DNA from 3 places in the Streptomyces sp. SS7 genome. Region 3 is predicted to be linked to each of the others. Evidence: riboswitches for the same ligand, from Rfam matches in the RefSeq annotation. Region 3 holds a riboswitch; each other region holds the start of a gene.
The links. A riboswitch is a leader RNA that binds a small molecule or an ion and turns the genes downstream of it on or off. The one in region 3 is predicted to bind thiamine pyrophosphate.
Positions count from the first base shown of each region.

Region 1 (6,975 bases), 2.2 Mb from region 3:
GGTCAACCGTGCCGGAGCCCTCTGCGCTCTTGGTGGCGTACTTGGCGACGTAAGCGGCCACCTTCTGGTCGGTGAGTTCGCCGTCCCCCAGAGCCTTGATCTCCCGCACGTCGATGCGGTCGCCCCAGGCGATGACGCGTTCGCCCACGGCGTCCGACTCGATCGTGAGCTGGGCGCGTCGGGCAGCGGCGCGTACGGCGTGGTCCAGGGCATCGAGGGTGGCCCAGGGCGGGGGCGCGGTGGTGTGTCCGTCGGGGCCGTCGAGGCGGATCACGGCGTGGAAGTGGACCAGGCCGCGCTTCTGGTACTCGGCGACCTTGGCGAAGGAGACGCGTAGAGCTGCCTTCAACTCCTTCTGTGTGATGCCGAGTTGGGCAGCTAGTTCGCGGCGGAGGTAGATGGTGAAGCGTGCCCAGAGCGCTCCGGCGTGTGCGTTCCAGAGCACGGCGCCGGTGTAGTCGTACGAGGTTGGGGCGAGCGGCGTGCCTAGGGCGGGGTCGTCCTCGGCGTGGTGCCGGCCGCAGCGGCAGTCCAGGGGCTTGCCCGAGGGTGTGGTGGGGCGGTTGTGGACCGGGCCGAAGGAGGGCGCGGTGAGCGTGGCGAAGACGCGGGGGTGGGTGCGGACGTCTTCGGCGACGGTCTTGCCTCCGGAGAGTCCGGCCTTGATCAGGTGGTAGGTGTCTGCGGCGTAGACGCGGGAGCAGGCTGGGCAGCGGGAGGCGCGGCGGTTGCCGCAGGTGGTGAGGAGTCGGCCGGTGGGTTCGTCGGCGGTGGAGTAGGCGCGGACCACGGTGCGGGTGGCGGCGTCGAGGGTGGCGGTGTGGCCGACGAGGTTGACCGGGCGGGTGCAGCCGCGGACGTTGCGGATCTGATCCGCCACGCGGTCGAAGTCTTCGAGTTGGGCCAGCTCGATCAGGTCCCGCAGGGCGGGGCTGACGACGTGGCGCAGGTCCAGGGGGCGCTTCATGGGGCGGGGTCTCCCTTCGTGCTGGGCTGGGGCCCCGAGCAGGCCGACGGATGCGCGGGCTGCTCGGGGCATGGCGGACCGGGCCCCTTGGGGGCCGGGTGCTGGAGGGGAGCCGGAAGGCCGGCGGGAGGGTCAGGCCGTCAGGGCCGAGTGCAGGGCGGTGGCCATGGGCAGGCCGACGCCGAGCCGCGCCTTGAGCTGGGCGGTGGTGATGGGCTCGCCGTGCTGGACGCGGTGGGCGTCCGCGATCGAGCGCGCTTCGTTCAGCAGCGGCTCGGGCACCTTGGCCGCAGGCACCGGGGCCGGGGTGGGCACGGGCGGGGCCGTCACGGGCACGGGCTCGGGCACGGGGGCCGGATCGGCAGGGGCCGGGGTGGCGGCAGGCTCGTCTTCCTCGGCCGGGACGACCGGCGCGGGAACGGGCCGGGGTTCCGGTCTCGGCTCCGTGCCGACGGGGACGGGCGCGGGGGTGCCGATGGTGTGGAAGGCCCGGAGGAGCTGGGGGCCGACGGCTCCCCAGCCGAGGAGGAGCAGCGGGGCCACGGCGTCCACGGCAGCGCGGCCGTAGTGGCCGGCGGCCAGGGGCTCGGCGATGTTGAGGGCCAGGGTCAGCAGGCCGGAGAAGTGCATCAGCCGGGTAGCGGCCATCATCTGCTCCGGCGGGACACCGCGCAGCGAGAGGTAGCGCAGGGCCACCAGGAGTCCGACCACGGACAGGTCCACCATCGGAGCGATCAGCGGCGCGATGGGCTCGGGGATGCCGAGCCGCAGGGCGAGGGCCCAGACGTTGCCGAAGGAGAAGACGAAGGCCAGAGCGGCGATGACGCCCATGACCACGGTCACGGTGCGCTGAGGTGATCCGGTCCTCAGACAAAGGGATTCACCTCCTCTCAACAGCACGCAGGGATAAGTGGATTGGCCGTCTGGACTATGCGGCGAGCGGCTCCTCACCCTCGTCGTAGCCGTCGTACTTGGTCAGGTCGATGCCGGCGGGGAGCCGGGCGGAGAGCAGGTCGGCGGGGTCGGCCGTGAGGTGGGCGGTCTCATCTCTTGCGGGAGCGAGCCGCAGAGGGCTGCGTGATCCGGATCGCGGTGGGCGACGCCGACAGCGAAAACGTCCGGGCGCGCGGCCAGGAGGAGAAGTTCGGGCACGGCATCGAGTCCCGTTGCCAACTGGCGCTCATGCACTACCGGCCCCTGATCGGCGTGCCGGGCATCGACATCCGGACCCACGGGACGACGCTCTACAACTCGCTCTACCGCGCCGATGATCAGTGTCTGGTCAATGCCCACGTCTGGGGGGTCAACGCGTACGGGGCCCCGGTGTGGCATCTTCGGCGGAGCGGCGAGGGCGGCATGTTCGACACCTACGCCGAGAGCTTCGACGCGGTGTGGTCCACGGCGACGCCCGTACGGCACGAGGGGTGACCATGGCACGGACCGAGTACTACGACGACTCGAACGCGCCCAAGCCGAACAGCATGGTTGTCGCAGCCTCAGCCGTCGTCACCGACGATCAGGGGCGCATCCTGCTCCAGCGCCGACGCGACAACGATCTGTGGGCCCTCCCGGGTGGAGGGATGGACCTCACCGACTCTCTTCCCGGCACAGCCGTCCGCGAGGTCAAGGAAGAGACCGGCCTCGACGTGGAGGTCACGGGACTGGTCGGCACGTACACCGACCCGAAGCACATCATCGCCTACACGGATGGCGAGGTGCGTCGGCAGTTCAACGTCTGCTTCACCGCGCGGATCGTCGGCGGAGAACTGGCGATCTCCGACGAGTCGACGGAGCTACGGTTCGTCCCTCCAGACGAGCTGGACCGACTTCCGATGCACCACACGCAGCGACTCAGGCTCCGCCACTTCATGGAGCACCGCGAGCAGCCCTACCTCGGCTGACCCCGTCAACATGTGCTGGTGGACGCTCCGACGTCAAAAGATCAGTCCGCAGAACGACGAAGGCTGACCGACGACTCCCCCCGGAATGCCGTCGGTCAGCCTCATTTGCGCAGGTCAGTCCGCTAGCGGAAGGTAGACACGGTTGCCGGAAGCCGCGAACTCCTTCGACTTCTCCAGCATCCCGGCCTCGATCTCCTCCGGGGTGGCGTCCGCCTCGCCGCCGAACTGCTCTGTGATGCTTCTGCTGATCTTCATCGAGCAGAACTTCGGCCCGCACATCGAGCAGAAGTGAGCCGTCTTGGCCGGCTCGGCCGGGAGGGTTTCGTCGTGGAAGTCGCGGGCCGTGTCCGGGTCGAGGGCCAGGTTGAACTGGTCCTCCCAGCGGAACTCGAAGCGGGCGTCGGACAGCGCGTCGTCCCACTCCTGTGCTCCGGGGTGGCCCTTGGCGAGGTCGGCGGCGTGGGCGGCGATCTTGTAGGTGATGACACCGGTCTTGACGTCGTCACGGTTGGGCAGGCCCAGGTGCTCCTTGGGCGTGACGTAGCAGAGCATGGCCGTGCCCCACCAGGCGATCATCGCGGCGCCGATGCCGGAGGTGATGTGGTCGTACGCCGGGGCGACGTCCGTCGTCAGCGGGCCGAGGGTATAGAACGGAGCTTCATCGCAGATCTCCTGCTGAAGGTCGATGTTCTCCTTGATCTTGTGCATCGGGACGTGCCCCGGGCCCTCGATCATGGTCTGTACGTGAAAACGCTTGGCGATCGTGTTGAGTTCCCCGAGCGTGCGCAACTCCGCGAACTGCGCCTCGTCGTTGGCGTCCGCGATCGAGCCCGGCCGCAGACCGTCGCCCAGCGAGTACGTGACGTCGTAGGCGGCGAGGATCTCGCAGAGTTCCTCGAAGTTCTCGTACAGGAACGACTCCTTGTGGTGCGCCAGGCACCAGGCCGCCATGATCGAGCCGCCGCGCGAGACGATGCCGGTCTTGCGGTTCGCGGTGAGCGGGACGTACGCGAGGCGCACGCCCGCGTGGACCGTCATGTAGTCCACGCCCTGCTCGGCCTGCTCGACGACGGTGTCCTTGTAGATCTCCCAGGTCAGTTCCTCGGCCCTGCCGTCGACCTTCTCCAGCGCCTGGTACAGCGGCACCGTGCCGATGGGCACGGGGGAGTTGCGCAGCACCCACTCCCGGGTGGTGTGGATGTTACGGCCGGTGGAGAGGTCCATGACCGTGTCGGCGCCCCAACGGGTCGCCCAGGTCATCTTCTCGACCTCCTCCTCGATGGAGGAGGTCACCGCCGAGTTGCCGATGTTGGCGTTGACCTTCACCAGGAACCTCTTGCCGATGATCATCGGCTCGATCTCCGGGTGGTTGACATTGGCCGGCAGCACCGCGCGCCCGGCCGCGATCTCCTCGCGCACCACCTCGGGAGAAACGTTCTCCCGGAGGGCCACGAACTCCATCTCGGGCGTGATCTCGCCCCTGCGGGCGTACGCGAGCTGGGTGACCGCGCTGCCGTCCCGGCTCCGGCGCGGCAGCCGCGGGCGGCCCGGGAACACCGCGTCGAGGTTACGCAGTCCACCCCGCGGCGAGGTGTGCTTGACGCCGTCGTCCTCGGGCCGGACCGGTCGGCCCGCGTACTCCTGTGTGTCACCGCGGGCGATGATCCAGTTCTCCCGCAGCGGCGCCAGGCCCCTGCGAACGTCGGTGTCGGCGAGCGGATCGGTGTACGGTCCGGAGGTGTCGTACAGCGTGACCGACTGCCCGTTGGTGAGATGCACCTGGCGGACCGGCACCCGCAGGTCGGGGCGAGCGCCCTCGATGTACCCCTTGTGCCAGCCGATGGACGTCCCGCTCTTCTCGCCGGTCGCCTCGGCCGTGTCCGTCTCGGCCGCGTTCTGCGTGAAGGCAGGCGTGCGTGCGTCCTTGTTGGTCATGAGACCTACTCCCTACGCCGGCATTACCCGGTAACAGGTTCGGCGGTCGACGCAGCGGCTACCGTCTGCCGACGTTTCATGTGAAACATCACTCGCTGTGGTGACGTTCCACGTGAAACATCGCGAAGACGGAGGTCAGCGCCCTCTCAGCCCGGTGCTCCGAGCTCCCGCGTGTGCAAAAGTGGCTCCACGCTAGCGGTAGGTGTGGCGCGGTGAACAGTGGGCCTCAGCCGTTCTTGCGATGATCGGGCGGTGACCACGACACACCAGCCCCCGTATCCGCCCGGAGAGCCGCCCCGCAGGCCCGGCACCGGTGGCGGCCCGGGTCCCGGACCGGCCAACGCTCCGCAGGGCGGACCGGCCGCACAGGGGCGCCAGGACGAACGCGACTTCAGCTTCGGTGGTGGGTTCGACCGCGGCCACGAGGTCGGGCCCGGCTACGGGCAGCGTCCGGGCCCCCGTCCCGGGCCTGGACACCACGGGCCCGAGCACCACGGGCCCGAGCACCACGGACCTGCGCATCATGGGCCCGAGCACCACAGGCCCCAGCACTCCGGGCCCGGAGCAGGCGGAGGCCACCGGCACGGTTTCGAGGACGGTCACACCGGCGCACAGGGCAGCGGTTCCGAAGGCGGACACGGATCCGGGCATGGACACGGACACGGGCATGGGCACAGCCACAGCCACGGTCCGGCCGCACCGGTCTCCAAGCATCTGCGCAAGGTCATCGGAGCCGTCCTGATCCCCTTCGCCGCGGCGGTACTGGTCGGGCTGGTGGTGCTGTGGCCCGGCGGTGCCCCGGCGCATGAGCGGACCGGCGTCGGCTTCGACCGGCAGACGCAGCACGCCACGGTGACCAAGGTCGTCAAGGTGAGCTGCCAGTCGGTGAACGCCTCCGGTGGCACGCCGATCGGCGGCGCTTCCCCCGCCGACGGCTCGTCCGCCGAGAAGAAGGGAGGCGACACCTGCAAGAAGGCCACGATCCGCGTGGACACCGGCGACGACAAGGGCCGGACGTTCACCGAGATCGTCCAGCCCGACCAGTCCCGCCAGTTGGAGCAGGGCGAGCAGGTCGTGGTCGCCTACGAGCCCTCGGCCCCCAAGGACCTGCAGTACTCGGTCACCGATGTGAACCGCCGGATCCCGATGACGGTGCTGGCCGTGATCTTCGCGGTCGCCGTGGTGGTCGTCGGGCGGCTGCGCGGTGTGATGGCCCTGGTGGCGCTGGCCGCGAGCTTCCTGATCCTGAACTTCTTCATCCTGCCCGCGATACTCCAGGGCTCGAACCCGCTGCTGGTGGCCGTGGTGGGGTCCAGCGCCATCATGTTGATCGCCCTGTATCTGTGCCACGGGCTGTCCGCCCGTACGTCCGTCGCCGTGCTCGGCACCCTCATCTCGCTGATGCTGATCGGCTTCCTCGGCTCCTGGTTCGTCGACTGGGCCGCGCTCACCGGCAACACGGACGACAACACCGGCCTGATCCACGGTCTGTACCCGTCGATCGACATGAGCGGCCTGCTGCTCGCCGGCATCATCATCGGCTCGCTCGGCGTGCTCGACGACGTGACGGTCACCCAGACGTCCGCGGTCTGGGAGCTGCACGAGGCGAACCCGGCGATGGGCTGGCGCGGGCTGTACCGGGCCGGCATCCGCATCGGCCGCGACCACATCGCGTCCGTGGTGAACACGCTCGTGCTCGCCTACGCCGGTGCCGCGCTGCCGTTGCTGCTGCTCTTCTCGATCGCGCAGAGCAGCGTGGGCACGGTCGCCAACAGCGAGCTGGTCGCCGAGGAGATCGTGCGCACGCTGGTGGGCTCGATCGGTCTGGTCGCGTCGGTGCCGGTCACCACGGCCCTCGCGGCTCTCGTGGTCGCCGCCGACCGTCCGGAACCGGGTACGGCGGCGGCTGCGGCGGTTCCTGAGACGGCCCCGGCAGGGGCGCCGGAAGCAGGTCCCGGGCAGCCGCGCGGCGGCCGGGGGAGACGGCGCAAGCACTGACGTCGGGGGCGGGCGCCGGAGCGACCGCCCCCTGAAGAAGCGTTCCTGCATGGCCCCACCCCCCTGGCGAAGCGTTACGCCTGCGCCGGCTGTCGGAGGGTCAGCCGGCGCTCTGCTCCTCCGCGAGGATCCGGTCCAGCGCCTCGTCGAGGTGGGCGTCGAAGTCGGCGAGCG
Region 1 covers NZ_CP141223.1:5,047,693-5,054,667, reverse strand. The annotation lists gene U5640_RS23335 (replication initiator) at 1-967, opposite strand, end outside; gene U5640_RS23330 (DUF2637 domain-containing protein) at 1,100-1,810, opposite strand; partial or broken gene U5640_RS23325 (XRE family transcriptional regulator) at 2,015-2,395, shown strand; gene U5640_RS23320 (NUDIX domain-containing protein) at 2,398-2,868, shown strand; gene thiC (phosphomethylpyrimidine synthase ThiC) at 2,983-4,803, opposite strand; TPP riboswitch at 4,796-4,984, opposite strand; gene U5640_RS23310 (YibE/F family protein) at 5,056-6,801, shown strand; gene U5640_RS23305 (SsgA family sporulation/cell division regulator) at 6,902-6,975, opposite strand, start outside.
Region 1: it holds a riboswitch for thiamine pyrophosphate, as region 3 does, so the genes downstream of both, thiC (phosphomethylpyrimidine synthase ThiC) here and thiO (glycine oxidase ThiO) in region 3, are expected to answer to the same signal.

Region 2 (6,975 bases), 4.7 Mb from region 3:
TCAGGAACCCGAAGCCGACGGTCACCGCCGACACACCCAGCGGCAGCATCAGCAGCGCGTCGAAGCCCCGGACCAGCCGGCCCGCGTCGCGCCGGGTGAGCGCCGCGGCGGCCAGGCCGCCGATCAGCACCGCGATCGCGGTCGCAGCGACGGCGTACTCGAGCGAGTTGCCGATCGCCTCGATCGGCGGCACCAGGAAGACATTCCCCTCGTCGCCGGTCAGCGCGCGGTAGTAGGCGAGGTCCGGTGCGTCCAGGGACCGCTGCACCAGCACGGCGAGCGGCAGCACCAGCAGCAGCGCGACGCTCACCAGCACCCCGGCCAGCAGCGCCCACTGCCCGGCACCGCGCGGCCGCCGGGCGGTCAGACCCGCGTCCACCAGCCGCAGGGCTGTCTCCCGCCGCCGTACCGTCCAGGCGTGCACGACGAGGATCGCGCCGACCGCGGCGAACTGCACGATCGTCAGGACGGCCGCCGTGGAGAGGTCGAAGATCTCCGAGGTCTGGCGGTAGATCTCCACCTCCAGGGTGGAGAAGGTGGGCCCGCCGAGGATCTGGACCACACCGAAGGAGGTGAAGGTGAACAGGAAGACCATCAGCGCGGCGGCGGCCGCGGCCGGTCCGAGCGCGGGCAGGGTCACCGTGCGCCAGGCCCGCAGCCGGGACGCGCCCAGCATCCGGGCGGCCTCCTCCTGGCGCGGGTCGAGCTGGGCCCACAGCCCGCCGACGGTCCGCACGACGACGGCGTAGTTGAAGAAGACGTGCGCCAGCAGGATCGCCCACACGGTCGTGTCCAGCCGTACGCCCCACAGGTCGTCCAGCAGACCGCCGCGCCCGACGAGCGCGAGGAACGCGCTGCCGACGACCACCGTCGGCAGCACGAACGGCACCGTCACCACGGCCCGCAGCACCTGCTTGCCCGGGAAGTCCAGACGGGCGAAGACATACGCGCCCGGCAGCGCCACCACCAGGGTGAGCGCGGTGGAGACGACCGCCTGCCAGGTGGTGAACCACAGGACGTGCCGGATGTCGGCCTGGCCCAGGACGTCGGCCACCCGCCCGAACCGCCAGACCCCGTCGACCTTCAGCCCGCGGGCCACGATCGCGGCGACGGGATAGGCGAAGAACAGCCCGAAGAACGCGACGGGCAGGGCCATGAGCCCGAGCCGCGCCGCGCTCCCGGAAGGCCTTTCGGCCCGCTTGGTCACTTCAGTACGAGCGAGGTCCACGACTTGACCCACTGGTCGCGGTGCTGGGCGATCTTCGCCGGGTCCATGGTCTCGGGGGCCTTGGCGGCGGGCCCGTACGCGGTGAACTCGGCGGGCACGCCCACCCCCTCGACCACCGGGTAGACGAACATGTTGAGCGGCATGTCCTTCTGGAACTCCTGGGAGATCAGGAAGTCGATGAGCGCCTTGCCGCCCTTGGCGTTCCCGGCGTTGCTCAGCAGCCCCGCGAACTCGATCTGGCGGAAGCAGGTGCCGGTCGCGACCCCGGTGGGGGCGGTGCTGGGCCTGGGGTCGCCGTAGATCACCTCGGCGGGCGGCGAGGAGGCGTACGACACGACCAGCGGCCGGTCCGCCCCGGCCTTCCTGCCGCCGGCCGACCCCGAGAACTCCTCGTTGTAGGCCTGCTCCCAGCCGTCGACCACCTTCACCCCGTTGGCCTTGAGCTTCTTCCAGTAGTCCGCCCAGCCGTCGTCGCCGTACTTCGCGGCCGTGCCGAGGACGAAGCCGAGGCCCGGCGAGGAGGTGGAGGCGTTCTCGGTGACGAGGAGGTTCTTGTAGGCGGGCTTGATCAGGTCGTCGTAGGACGTCGGCGGGGCCAGCTTGTGGTCGGCGAAGTACTTCTTGTCGTAGTTGACGCAGATGTCGCCGTAGTCGACGGGCGTGACCCGGTGCTTGCCGGAGTCCAGCTGGTACGCGCCGCCGACCCGGTCGAGTCCCTTGGCCTCGTACGACTGGAACAGACCGTTGTCGAGCGCCCGCGACAGCAGGGTGTTGTCGACGCCGAAGAAGACGTCCCCCTGCGGGTTGTCCTTGGTCAGGATGGCCTTGTTGACGGCCTGGCCCGCGTCGCCGTCCGTGAGGACCTTGACCTTGTAGCCGGACTTCTTCTCGAAGTCGGCGAGCACGTTCTTGGAGACGGCCCATGAGTCGTGGCTGACGAGGGTGACGGTCCTGGAGTCCGCCGCGCTCGAGGTGCCGGACGACTCCGCGCCGCACGCGGACAGGGTGACGAGGCCGAGGCCGACCGTCGCCGCCACGAAGGTCTTGATGTGCACTGGATGTCCTCCTGGGGTTGGCCAGGAAGAACGCGGCCCCGCCCGGGGACGCCCGGGCAGGGCACAACAGCTTGAGCGATGACCGAACTTCCTACCCAGAATGACCTGGGCGAGGTTCAGAGGGTCTGCGGCCCGATTGCCGCACTCTCAGCGCTGTGGCGCTCCCCTGTCGGAATATGAAGATGTGACGTGGCCAGATCTTAGCGCTCGGTGGCCGCCAGCTGACCACAGGCTCCGTCGATCTCCTGGCCACGGGTGTCCCGGACGGTGACGGGCACCCCGTGGGCCGCGATGGCCTCCACGAACGCCTTCTCGTCCTCGGGCCGCGAGGCCGTCCACTTCGAGCCCGGGGTCGGGTTCAGCGGGATCAGGTTGACGTGCACGGGCTTTCCGCGGAGCAGCCGGCCGAGCCGGTCACCACGCCAGGCCTGGTCGTTGATGTCACGGATCAGCGCGTACTCGATCGACAGCCGCCGCCCGGACTTCTCCACGTAGTCGAAGCCCGCGTCGAGCACCTCGCGCACCTTCCACCGCGTGTTCACGGGGACGAGGGTGTCGCGCAGCTCGTCGTCCGGGGCGTGCAGCGAGATCGCGAGCCGGCACTTGAAGCCCTCGTCGGCGAACCGGTGGATGGCGGGCACGAGCCCGACCGTCGAGACGGTGATCCCGCGCTGCGACAGCCCGAGCCCGTCCGGAGCGGGATCGGTGAGCGCACGGATCGCGGTGACGACCCGCTTGTAGTTGGCGAGCGGCTCGCCCATCCCCATGAAGACGATGTTGGACAGCCGCGCCGGCCCGCCGGGGACCTCGCCGTCCCGCAGCGCCCGCATCCCGTCCACGATCTGGTGCACGATCTCGGCGCTGGACAGGTTCCGGTCAAGCCCGGCCTGCCCGGTCGCGCAGAACGGGCAGTTCATCCCGCAGCCCGCCTGCGAGCTGATGCACATCGTCACCCGGTCCGGGTACCGCATCAGCACCGACTCGACGAGCGTCCCGTCGAACAGCCGCCACAGCGTCTTGCGGGTGGTGCCCTCGTCGGTCGACAGATGCCGTACGACGGTCATCAGCTCGGGCAGCAGCGCCTCCCGCAGCTTCTCCCGCGCACCGGCGGGGATGTCGGTCCACTCCGCCGGGTCGTGCGCGTACCGCGCGAAGTAGTGCTGCGAGAGCTGCTTGGCGCGGAACGGCTTCTCACCGATCTCCGCGACGGCGTCCTTCCGCTCCGCTGGCGAGAGATCGGCAAGATGCCGCGGCGGCTTCTTGGCTCCGCGCGGCGCGACAAATGTGAGTTCTCCGGGCTTAGGCATGGCCTAACCAGTGTCGCAGATCGAATCCGGTGCCCCGGTCGCGCGACGGGAAGGCCTTCCTCCGTGACAGGTGCTAGGTAGCCCGCTGCTCCAGGTGGCTCTTCAGGAGGCGTTCGTTCAGTGGCAGTTCCTTGCGGACCTGGGGGCGGACGATCAGGGGGAGGAGGACCTTGCCCATGCCCCTGCCCTCGAAGTCGAGTTCCATCGTCACGCGGGAGCGGCGGCCGTCCTCGAGCGGGGTGATCTCGCCGTGGACATGGCCGCGCACGGGACCGTCGACGCCTCGCAGGCCCCAGGCGTGCGGGGGGTCGTACTCGGTGTACTCCATGGTCATCGGGATCTCCCGGCGGCGGCCCACGTGCCGGGTGACGCGCAGCCGGGAGCCGACCTGGACCGGGCCGGGGTCGAGCTGTTCGGCCGAGACCGCGCTCGCCTGCCATTCGGGCAGGTGGGACGGGTCGATGAGGTACGCCCAGACATCGTCGGGGCTGCGGTCGACGTCGATCGATTCACGGAAGCCGGACATGACGTCTGCCCCTTTCCGGATGATTGGCCATCAAGCCCATAAAGGGCCTCGGGGAAAATCGTCCCACTGTGGGCGGTACCGGGCAAAGGACGCGGGCCCCCGGCCTGAGGGTTCAGGTCGGGGGCCCGCGGGCGAGGTGGACGAGCCGGCGCCGGTCAGCCCGATCCGACGAACAGCACGAGCAGCAGCCAGACGACCGGAGCCGTCGGCAGCAGGGAGTCCAGCCGGTCCATGATGCCGCCGTGGCCCGGCAGCAGCGTACCCATGTCCTTGATGCCCAGGTCCCGCTTGATCATGGACTCGCCGAGGTCGCCGAGCGTGGCGCTGGCCGCGACCGCGAGGCCCAGCAGCAGCCCCTGCCACCAGTGGCCGCCGTCGATCAGGAACTCCATGCACAGCGCGCCCACGACCATCGCGAACGACACCGCGCCCAGCAGGCCCTCGCGGGTCTTGCCGGGGCTGATGCGCGGGGCGAGCTTGTGCTTGCCGAAGCGCCAGCCGACGGCGTAGGCGCCGGTGTCGCTGACGACCGTGAGGAGGAAGAACGCCAGGACGCGCTGCGCGCCGTCGGCCGCGGTGAGCATCAGGGCGACGAACGTGGCCAGGAAGGGGACGTAGAAGGCGGCGAACACACCCGCCGTGACGTCCCGGAGATAGCCCTCCGGCGGTTCCGTCATCCGCCAGACCAGGACCGCCAGGGCGGTCAGGGCCATGGCGACCCAGGCACCCTCGGGCCCCCGGACGTACCCGGCGACGACCATCGCGGCGCCGCCGATCGCCAGCGGCACCAGCGGTGCCTTGATCTGCTTGCGCTCCTGGAGCCTGCTGGTCAGTTCCCACAGCCCGACGACGACGGCGACCGCTATCACGCCGACGAACACGGCCTTGACGATGAACAGCGACGCGACGATCACCACACCGAGCCCGACCGCGACTCCTATGGCCGCGCCCAGGTCTCGGCCCGCACTCTTCTTCTGCGGTGCGGGCGCGGGCTGTGGGGCTGCGGGCATGGGCTCCGGATTCTGCGGCACCGCCGCATGGGGCGGTGCCGACGGGGTCTCGTGGCGGAACGTCTCCGCACCGAAGGACGCCTGGTCGGGCGCCATGGGGCGGTACGCCTCGTCGCGGAACGAGGGGCCGCCCAGCCGGGCGGCCCCCGGGTCGTCATCCTGGTTTCCGCCGTGCGCGGGTACGTCGGGGACGATGGGCATGGGGCGAGTCTGCTGCGCCTCAGGCGCATCGTACGCGGGACCCGCCGGGGCGGCTCCCTGGACAGGTCCCTGGCCCTGGTAGGCCCCCTGGTCGGTGGGCCCCCAGTACCCGGCCTGTGTCCCGGCTGGTGGCGGAGAGGCCCAGGAAGAGTCGTTCATCAGACCTCGAGCAGCTCCGCTTCCTTGTGCTTGAGGAGCTCGTCCACCTGAGCGACGTACTTCGCGGTGGTGTCGTCGAGCTCCTTCTCCGCACGACGGCCCTCGTCCTCGCCGACCTCGCCGTCCTTGACGAGCTTGTCGATCGCGTCCTTGGCCTTGCGGCGCACGGAACGGATGGACACCCGGGAGTCCTCGGCCTTGCCCTTGGCGACCTTGATGTAGTCCCGGCGGCGCTCCTCGGTGAGCTCGGGGAACACCACGCGGATGATGTTGCCGTCGTTGCTCGGGTTGACCCCCAGGTCGGAGTCGCGGATCGCCTGCTCGATGTTGCGCAGCGCCGTCTTGTCGAACGGGGTCACGACCGCCATGCGCGGCTCCGGCACGGAGAACGAGGCCAGCTGGTTGATCGGCGTCAGCGCGCCGTAGTAGTCGGCCACGATCTTGTTGAACATCGCCGGGTGCGCACGGCCGGTGCGGATCGCGGCGAAGTCCTCCTTGGCGACCACGACGGCCTTCTCCATCTTCTCCTCGGCCTCGAGGAGGGTCTCTTCGATCACCACTTGCTCCTGCGTGTCTTGAGTAAGGCCCGGCTGCGGTTCACTGTCGGTGGCGGCGGCCGGCTGCGTCGCGTCTTCTTCCTGCACGGTTACCGTCCGGCAGGACATTGTCCATCCTCCGACCGGGGTCCGTCCCCCGGTCAGGTGTTGTCGTACGAACCCGGGGACTTCCCGGTCAGCCCCGGCTGCCCTGCTCACCCACCAGCGTGCCGATCTTCTCACCCTTGACGGCGCGGGCGATATTGCCCTCCGCCAGAAGCTCGAAGACGAGGATGGGGAGCTTGTTGTCGCGGCACAGCGTGATGGCGGTGGCGTCGGCGACCTTCAGCTCGCGCGTGATGACCTCGCCGTAGCCGAGGGCGTCGAACTTGACGGCCGCGGGGTTGGTCTTGGGGTCGGAGTCGTAGACGCCGTCGACCCCGTTCTTGCCCATGAGCAGGGCCTCGGCGTCGATCTCCAGGGCTCGCTGGGCGGCGGTCGTGTCGGTGGAGAAGTACGGCATGCCCATACCGGCGCCGAAGATGACGACGCGGCCCTTCTCCAGGTGGCGCACGGCCCGCAGCGGGATGTACGGCTCGGCGACCTGTCCCATGGTGATGGCGGTCTGCACGCGGCTGTCGATGCCCTCCTTCTCCAGGAAGTCCTGGAGGGCGAGGCAGTTCATGACCGTGCCGAGCATGCCCATGTAGTCCGAGCGGGCGCGGTCCATGCCGCGCTGCTGGAGCTCGGCGCCGCGGAAGAAGTTGCCACCGCCGATGACGACGGCGATCTCGGCGCCGTCCCGCACCACGGCCGCGATCTCACGGGCGATCTTGTGCACCACGTCGGGGTCCACGCCCAGGCCCCCACCGCCGGAGAATGCCTCACCGGACAGCTTCAGCAGAAACCGGCCGTGTACTTTGCCGTCGTCGCTCTTCTGGGCCTTGGTGGTC
Region 2 covers NZ_CP141223.1:2,507,746-2,514,720, forward strand. The annotation lists gene U5640_RS11120 (iron ABC transporter permease) at 1-1,156, opposite strand, end outside; gene U5640_RS11125 (thiamine ABC transporter substrate-binding protein) at 1,204-2,283, opposite strand; TPP riboswitch at 2,354-2,461, opposite strand; gene rlmN (23S rRNA (adenine(2503)-C(2))-methyltransferase RlmN) at 2,484-3,590, opposite strand; gene U5640_RS11135 (SRPBCC family protein) at 3,664-4,116, opposite strand; gene U5640_RS11140 (phosphatidate cytidylyltransferase) at 4,272-5,486, opposite strand; gene frr (ribosome recycling factor) at 5,486-6,043, opposite strand; gene pyrH (UMP kinase) at 6,219-6,975, opposite strand, start outside.
Region 2: it holds a riboswitch for thiamine pyrophosphate, as region 3 does, so the genes downstream of both, U5640_RS11125 (thiamine ABC transporter substrate-binding protein) here and thiO (glycine oxidase ThiO) in region 3, are expected to answer to the same signal.

Region 3 (6,975 bases):
ACCATCTCCGGACCCTTGGACAGCGTCAGCGTCACCGTGTCGCCGTCGGCGGCCTGGCTGTCGGCCTCGGGGGTCTGCGCCGCCACCTGGCCCTTGTCGAACTCGGAGGTGACCTGCTCGGCGGAGACCCGCACCGTCAGACCGGCCTCCTCCAGATCGGCCTTCGCGTCGTCCAGGTCCTCGCCGGTGACGTCCGGGACGTCGACCGCGCGGCCCTTGCTCACGACGATCGAGACCGCCGAGCCCGCCCGGCGCTCCGTGCCCGCCTCGGGGGAGGTGCTGATCACGAAGCCCTTGATCACGTCGTCGCTGAACTCCTCGGTGACCTGCCCCGGCTCCAGCCCGTCCGACGTCAGCAGCCCCTTGGCCTTGTCCAGCCGGGACCCCGTCACATCCGGCACCTTCACCGTCTGCGGGCCGTCGGAGACGGTGAGCGTGACGGAGTCGTGCTTGCGGATCCGGGAGCCGGGCCCGGGGTCCGTGCTGATCACGGTGCCCCGGTCGACGGTGTCGCTGTAGGCGTGCCGGACCGCGCCCACCTCGAGCCCGGCGGCCTCCAGCCGCTGCTCCGCCTTCGCCCGCGACTGCGTGAGCACCGCCGGCACCTTGGTGAACTGCCCGGAGTTGATGTACCAGACGCCGGCGCCGACCCCGATCACCAGCAGGACGACGGTGACGAGGGCGACCAGCCCGCGCCGGGGCCGCGCCCCGCGCCGGCGGGGAGGCAGCGGAGGGGGACTCTGGAACCGGGAGGTCCGGTTGACCTCGTCCGGGCCGAAGCCCTCCTCCTCGCCGATGGGCAGGGGCCGGGGCACGGTCAGCGAGCGGGGGATCACGCTCGTGCGGTCCTCGGCGTTGTCGTGGGCGGCGGACACGGCCTGCGGAGGCACGGCGTCGAGCTGCTCCTCGGTCAGCCCGGCGCGGGCGTCCCGCACCTCGCCGAGCAGCGCGACCGCGTCCTGCGGCCGGACCTCCCGGGTGCGGGCGGTGGCCGACGCGACCAGCTCGTCCAGCGCGCGCGGCAGACCGGGGACCCCGGAGGAGGGCGGCGGTACGTCCTCGTGGAGGTGCTTGTAGAGCACGATCGCGGGGGATTCGCCGTCGTGCGGCTTCTCCCCGGTGAGCATCTCGTAGAGCACGACACCGCACGCGTACACGTCCACCCGCGGGTCGGCGGCGCCGGGCGTCTCGATCTGCTCGGGCGCGAGATAGGCGACGGTCCCGAGCACGGCGCCGGTGGTGCTGGTCACGGTGTCGACGGACCGCACCAGCCCGAAGTCCGCGACCTTGACCCGCCCGTCGTCCCCTATCAGCACGTTCTCGGGCTTCATGTCACGGTGCACGAACCCGGCCCGGTGCGCGGCGCCGAGCGCGGCGAGCACCGGCTCCAGGATGTCGAGCGCGGCCCTCGGCTGGAGCGCCCCGCGCTCGCGCAGCACGTCCCGCAGGGTGCAGCCCGCGATGTACTCCATCGCGAGATACACGTACGACCCGTCCGTACCCTGGTCGAACACCTGCACGACATTGGGGTGGGCGAGCCGTGCGACGGACTTGGCCTCCCGGATGAACCGCTCGACGAACGACCCGTCGGCCGCGAGCGCCGGGTGCATCACCTTGAGGGCGAGCACACGGTCGAGGCGGGTGTCCACGGCCCGGTAGACCGTGGCCATCCCGCCCACGGCGATCCGCGCGTCGATGCGATACCGCCCGTCGAGCACCTGCCCGACCAGAGGGTCCTGAAGGGTCGTGTCCACGCAGCGAGTCTACGAGCCACGACCGACACCCCACCCGTACCCACTCATTCGGAGCACGACTGCAGCCGACCTGTGACGCGCGGCGCGGGGGTGGCGGGGGTGGACAAGGCGAGAGGGAACGTCAGAACGCGGGGCGCTCGGGGTCCAGCACGGCCAGACCCTCCGCGGGAGACGACGCCTGAGCGAAGTAGCGCCGGGGGATGCGCCCCGCCAGCCGCGCCAGCCGGCCCGCCTCGACGCCCGCCCGCATCGCCGACGCCATCCGCTCGGGATCAGGCGACCGCGTCACCGCCGTCGCCAGCATCACCCCCGCGCACCCCAACTCCATCGCCAGCGCCACGTCCGACGCCGTCCCGGCCCCCGCGTCCAGGATCACCGGCACCCCCGCCCGCTCCACGATCAGCTGGAAGTTGTGCGGGTTGCGGATGCCGAGCCCCGACCCGATCGGCGAACCCAGCGGCATCACCGCCGCGCAGCCCACGTCCTCCAGCTTCCGCGCCAGCACCGGATCGTCGTTCGTGAACGGCAGCACCGTGAACCCGTCGTCCACCAGCGTCTCCGCCGCCTCCAGCAACTCCACCGGATCCGGCAGCAGCGTCCGCTCGTCGGCGATGACCTCCAGCTTCACCAGCGACGTCCCGAGCGCCTCCCGCGCCAGCCGCGCCGTCAGCACCGCCTCCCCGGCCGTGAAGCACCCCGCCGTATTGGGCAGCACCCCGATGCCCAGCCGCCGGAGCACCGACAGCACCGAGCCCTGCACCCCGGGGTCCACCCTGCGCATCGCCACCGTCGTCAGCTCGGTCCCGGACGCCACCAGCGCCCGCTCCAGCACCTCCAGGCTCGGCGCACCTCCCGTGCCCATGATCAGACGCGACGAGAAGGACGTACCGCCGAGGAGGAACGGATCGTCGGACATGGCGCTCACCCTCCCTGCACCGCGGTCAGGACCTCCACCCGGTCGCCCTCGCGGAGCGGCGTCGCCGACCACTCCGCACGCGGGACGACCGTCTCGTTCAGCGCGGCCGCCACCCCGGAGGGCGCCGCCGTCAGGGACCGTACGACACGGTCGAGGCCCGTACCGGGAGCGACCACCCGCCGCTCGCCGTTCACCGAGATGTTCATACGAGCTGCTCCGTCCGGGCGGCGGCGCCGAAGCGCCGGGGGGTGAAGGGGCGTGCCTCGTCCGGGAGTTCACCGCTGACCAGGGCATGTGCCAGGGCGTCCCCGGTCACCGGCGTCAGCAGCACCCCGTTGCGGTAGTGCCCGGTGGCCAGCAACAGTCCCTCCAGCGCGGTCGGCCCGAGCAGCGGCGCGTTGTCGGGGGAGCCGGGCCGCAGTCCGGCGCGCGTCTCCGTCAGCGGCAGTTCCGTGATCCCCGGCACCAGTTCGTGGGCGTCGCGCAGCAGTTCGTACACCCCGCCCGCCGTCACCGACGTGTCCCAGCCGAGTTCCTCGCTCGTGGCGCCCACGACCAGCTCGCCGTTCTCCCGGGGCACCAGATACACCTGGCTGCCGCGCACCACGGCCCGCACGGTACGGCTGAGGAACGGGGCGTACCCGGCCGGCACCGTCAGCCGCAGCACCTGCCCCTTCACCGGCCGCACCGGCGGCAGTACGTCCTCCGGCACCCCCGCCAGCCGCCCGCTGAGGCTCCCCGCCGCCAGCACCACCTGCCCCGCCGCCAGGGCCGTGCCGTCATCGGTGACGACCCCCGCGGCCCGTCCGCCCGTCACGGACAGCCGCTCGGCCCACGCCCGGTGGAGGACCACCCCGGCCCGCTCGCACGCCACGACCAGCGCGTCGGACAGCCGCCGGGGATCGATCTGGTGGTCGCCGTCCACCCGCAGTCCGCCCCGCACCCCGGGCGCGAGCATCGGCTCCAGGCGCCGGCACTCCCGCCCGCTCAGCCATTCCGACTCCAGCCCCGACCGCGCCTGCAACGCGTGCAGTTCGCGCAGATGGGCGCGGTCGTCGGCGTCCAGCGCCACCGCGAGCGTGCCGCACCGGCGGTAGCCGAGGTCCCGCCCGGTCACCTCCGTCAGCTCGGCCGCGAAGTCCGGATACCGGCGGGCCGAGGCCAGGTTGAGCCCCAGCAGGGTCTGCTCGCCGTGGTGCAGTTCGGTGACGGCGGCCAGCATCCCGGCCGCCACCCGCGCGGCCCCACCGCCCGGTTCGGGGTCCACCACCGTCGTGGCGAACCCGCGCTGCGCGGCCCGCCACGCCGTGACCAGCCCGATGATCCCGCCCCCCACGACGAGGACGTCGGATGTACGTGTACGCGACATGGGCGTCCAGCCCCTCCCTTCGCCGGCATGACCCGGATCAGGTTCGTACGGTCGGAGGCCGGCCAGCCTCCCTCTCAGCCCGGTGCGTCCGGACTCCCGCGAGTGCTCTACGTTGGCCACACCCTAGCCCGTGCTTCCGTGCCCCTGTAAAGGGAGCCTCCCGCCCCGTAAGGAGCCCCCTGCCCATGCCCCGCTCGCTCGACGGCCTCGTCCTCGCCCCCGTCGCCGACCAGGCCCCGGGCCAGGTCGGCACCCGCACCCGCTTCACGTACCACGAGGCGGACGGCGTGATCTGGGCGGACTACGCGGGCGGCGACGTCGTACGCGGCCATCTCGTGGGTACCCGTGAGGGGGACCGGCTCGACTTCCGGTACGTCCAGCTCAAGCAGGACGGCACGACCTCCTCGGGGCACTGCGTCTCGACGGTCCTCGCCCTGCCGGACGGCCGGGTGCGGCTGGAGGAGACCTGGTCCTGGGAGTCGCAGGAAGGCAGCGGCACCAGCGTTGTGGAGCAGGTCACGGAGCACGACGGCTGACTGACGGAACGTCAGGTGTCTATGGTGATCAGGTGAGCGAGCTGAACAGGGAAGAGGACGGACGGCCGGGGCGGCGCGTGGTCGTCGTCGGCGCGGGCATGGCCGGGGTGCAGACCGCGGTCGCCCTGCGCGAACAGGGCTTCGACGGCACCGTGACACTGATCGGCGCGGAGCCCCACCAGCCCTACGACCGGCCGCCGCTGTCCAAGGCCGTACTCCTCGGCAAGGCCGAGGGCTCCGCCTTCGACGTCGACTTCGAGGGGCTCGGCATCGACCTGCTGCTCGGCCGCGAGGTCCTCGGCCTGCGCCCCGCCGACCACGAGGTGGACACCGAGGCCGGGCCCGTCCCCTACGACGTCCTCGTCCTCGCCACCGGCGCCCGGCCGATCCGGCTGCCGGGCGCCGACGGCGTGCCCGGCGTCCATCTGCTGCGCACCCTGGACGACGCCGAACGCCTGCGGCCCGTCCTCGCCGGCGCGCACGACGTCGTGGTCGTCGGGGCCGGCTGGATCGGCGCCGAGTTCGCCACCGCGGCCCGCGAGGCCGGCTGCGCGGTCACCGTCGTCGAGGCCGCCGACCGGCCGCTCGCCGGCGCCCTGCCGGCCGAGGTCGCCGCCCCGATGACCTCCTGGTACGCCGACAGCGGCACCGACCTGCGCACCCACACGCGCGTGGCCCGCGTCGAGCCCGGCGCGGTCGTCCTCGACGACGGCACCCGGCTGCCCGCGGGCGCCGTCGTCGTCGGCATCGGCGCCCGCCCCGCCACCGCCTGGCTGACCGGCTCCGGCGTCGCCCTGGGCCCCCACCACGAGGTCCTGGCCGACGACCGGCTGCGCACCTCCGTCCCGGACGTGTACGCGGTCGGCGACTGCGCCTCCTTCCCCTCGGCGCGCTACGGCGAGCGCCTCCTCGTCCACCACTGGGACAACGCCCTCCAGGGGCCCCGCACGGTCGCCGCCAACATCATCGGCACGGCCACGGACGAGCCCCCGGCCGTCTACGACCCCGTCCCGTACTTCTGGTCCGAGCAGTTCGGCCGCTTCGTCCAGTACGCCGGCCACCACACCGCGGCCGACCGCCTCGTCTGGCGCGGCGACCCGACGGGCCCGGCGTGGAGCGTCTGCTGGCTCCGCGACGGCCGTCTGACCGCTCTCCTGGCGGTGGGGCGCCCCCGCGACCTGGCCCAGGGCAGGCGGCTGATCGAGTCGGCCACCCGCATGGACGCGACGGCACTGGCGGACCCGGCCCGCCCCCTGAAGACCGCGACCGCCTGACCCACGGACACGTGCGGCTCCGCCGCGCGGGCGCGACCTGCCCCCCAGGCGGCCGCACCCGGAGGACGACCCATCGCGACCCACGGGAAGATGCGCCTACCCTTGACCCCGTGACCGAGATTGACGCAAAGACCGATGCTCTCGTCCCTGCCTGGCTGACCGTGCCCGACATCGCGGAGATGCTCGATGTCGACGTGATCCGCGTCCGGCAGCTGATCAAGGAGGGCCAGCTCATCGCCGTACGCCGCGGGGAGAACCGCGCGCTGCACGTCCCCGCCGCCTTCATCGACGGCGACAAGGTCGTCAAGGGCCTCGCCGGGACCCTGACGCTGCTGCGGGACGACGGCTTCACGGACGAAGAGATGCTGGAGTGGCTCTTCACACCCGACGACAGCCTGCCCGGCACCCCCGCCCAGGCCCTCAGCGAGAATCGCGGCACGGAAGTGAAGCGCCGCGCCCAGGCGCTCGCCGTCTGAGCCGGCCGTACCGACACCACGGGGGACATCGATGACCGACACCGCTCGCGCGCGCCTGGCCGACGCCCGGCTGTACCTGTGCACGGACGCCCGCACCCGCCAGGGCGACCTCCCGGAGTTCCTGGACGCGGTCCTCGCGGGCGGTGTCGACATCGTCCAGCTGCGCGACAAGGGCATGGAGGCCGCCCAGGAGCTGGAGCTGCTCGCGGTGTTCGCCGAGGCCTGCGCCCGGCACGACAGACTCCTCGCGGTCAACGACCGGGCCGATGTCGCCCACGCGGCCCGCGCCGACGTCCTCCACCTCGGCCAGGGCGACCTGCCGGTGCCCGCCGCCCGCGCGATCCTCGGCGACGACGTGCTCATCGGCCGTTCCACCCACTCCGAGGCGGAGGCGGAGGCCGCCGCCGTCCAGGAGGGCGTGGACTACTTCTGCACCGGCCCCTGCTGGCCCACCCCCACCAAGCCCGGCCGGCCCGCCCCCGGCCTCGGCCTGGTCCGGCACACCGCCGCCCTGGGCACCGACCGCCCCTGGTTCGCGATCGGCGGCATCGACCTCGGCACCCTCGACGAGGTGCTGGAGGCCGGAGCCCGCCGTGTCGTGGTCGTCCGGGCCCTCACCGAGGCGGACGATCCGGGCGCGGCCGCGGCGG
Region 3 covers NZ_CP141223.1:7,202,020-7,208,994, forward strand. The annotation lists gene pknB (Stk1 family PASTA domain-containing Ser/Thr kinase) at 1-1,754, opposite strand, end outside; gene U5640_RS33060 (thiazole synthase) at 1,876-2,670, opposite strand; gene thiS (sulfur carrier protein ThiS) at 2,676-2,876, opposite strand; gene thiO (glycine oxidase ThiO) at 2,873-4,039, opposite strand; TPP riboswitch at 4,037-4,149, opposite strand; gene U5640_RS33075 (hypothetical protein) at 4,225-4,575, shown strand; gene U5640_RS33080 (FAD-dependent oxidoreductase) at 4,653-5,849, shown strand; gene U5640_RS33085 (Rv2175c family DNA-binding protein) at 5,960-6,325, shown strand; gene thiE (thiamine phosphate synthase) at 6,357-6,975, shown strand, end outside.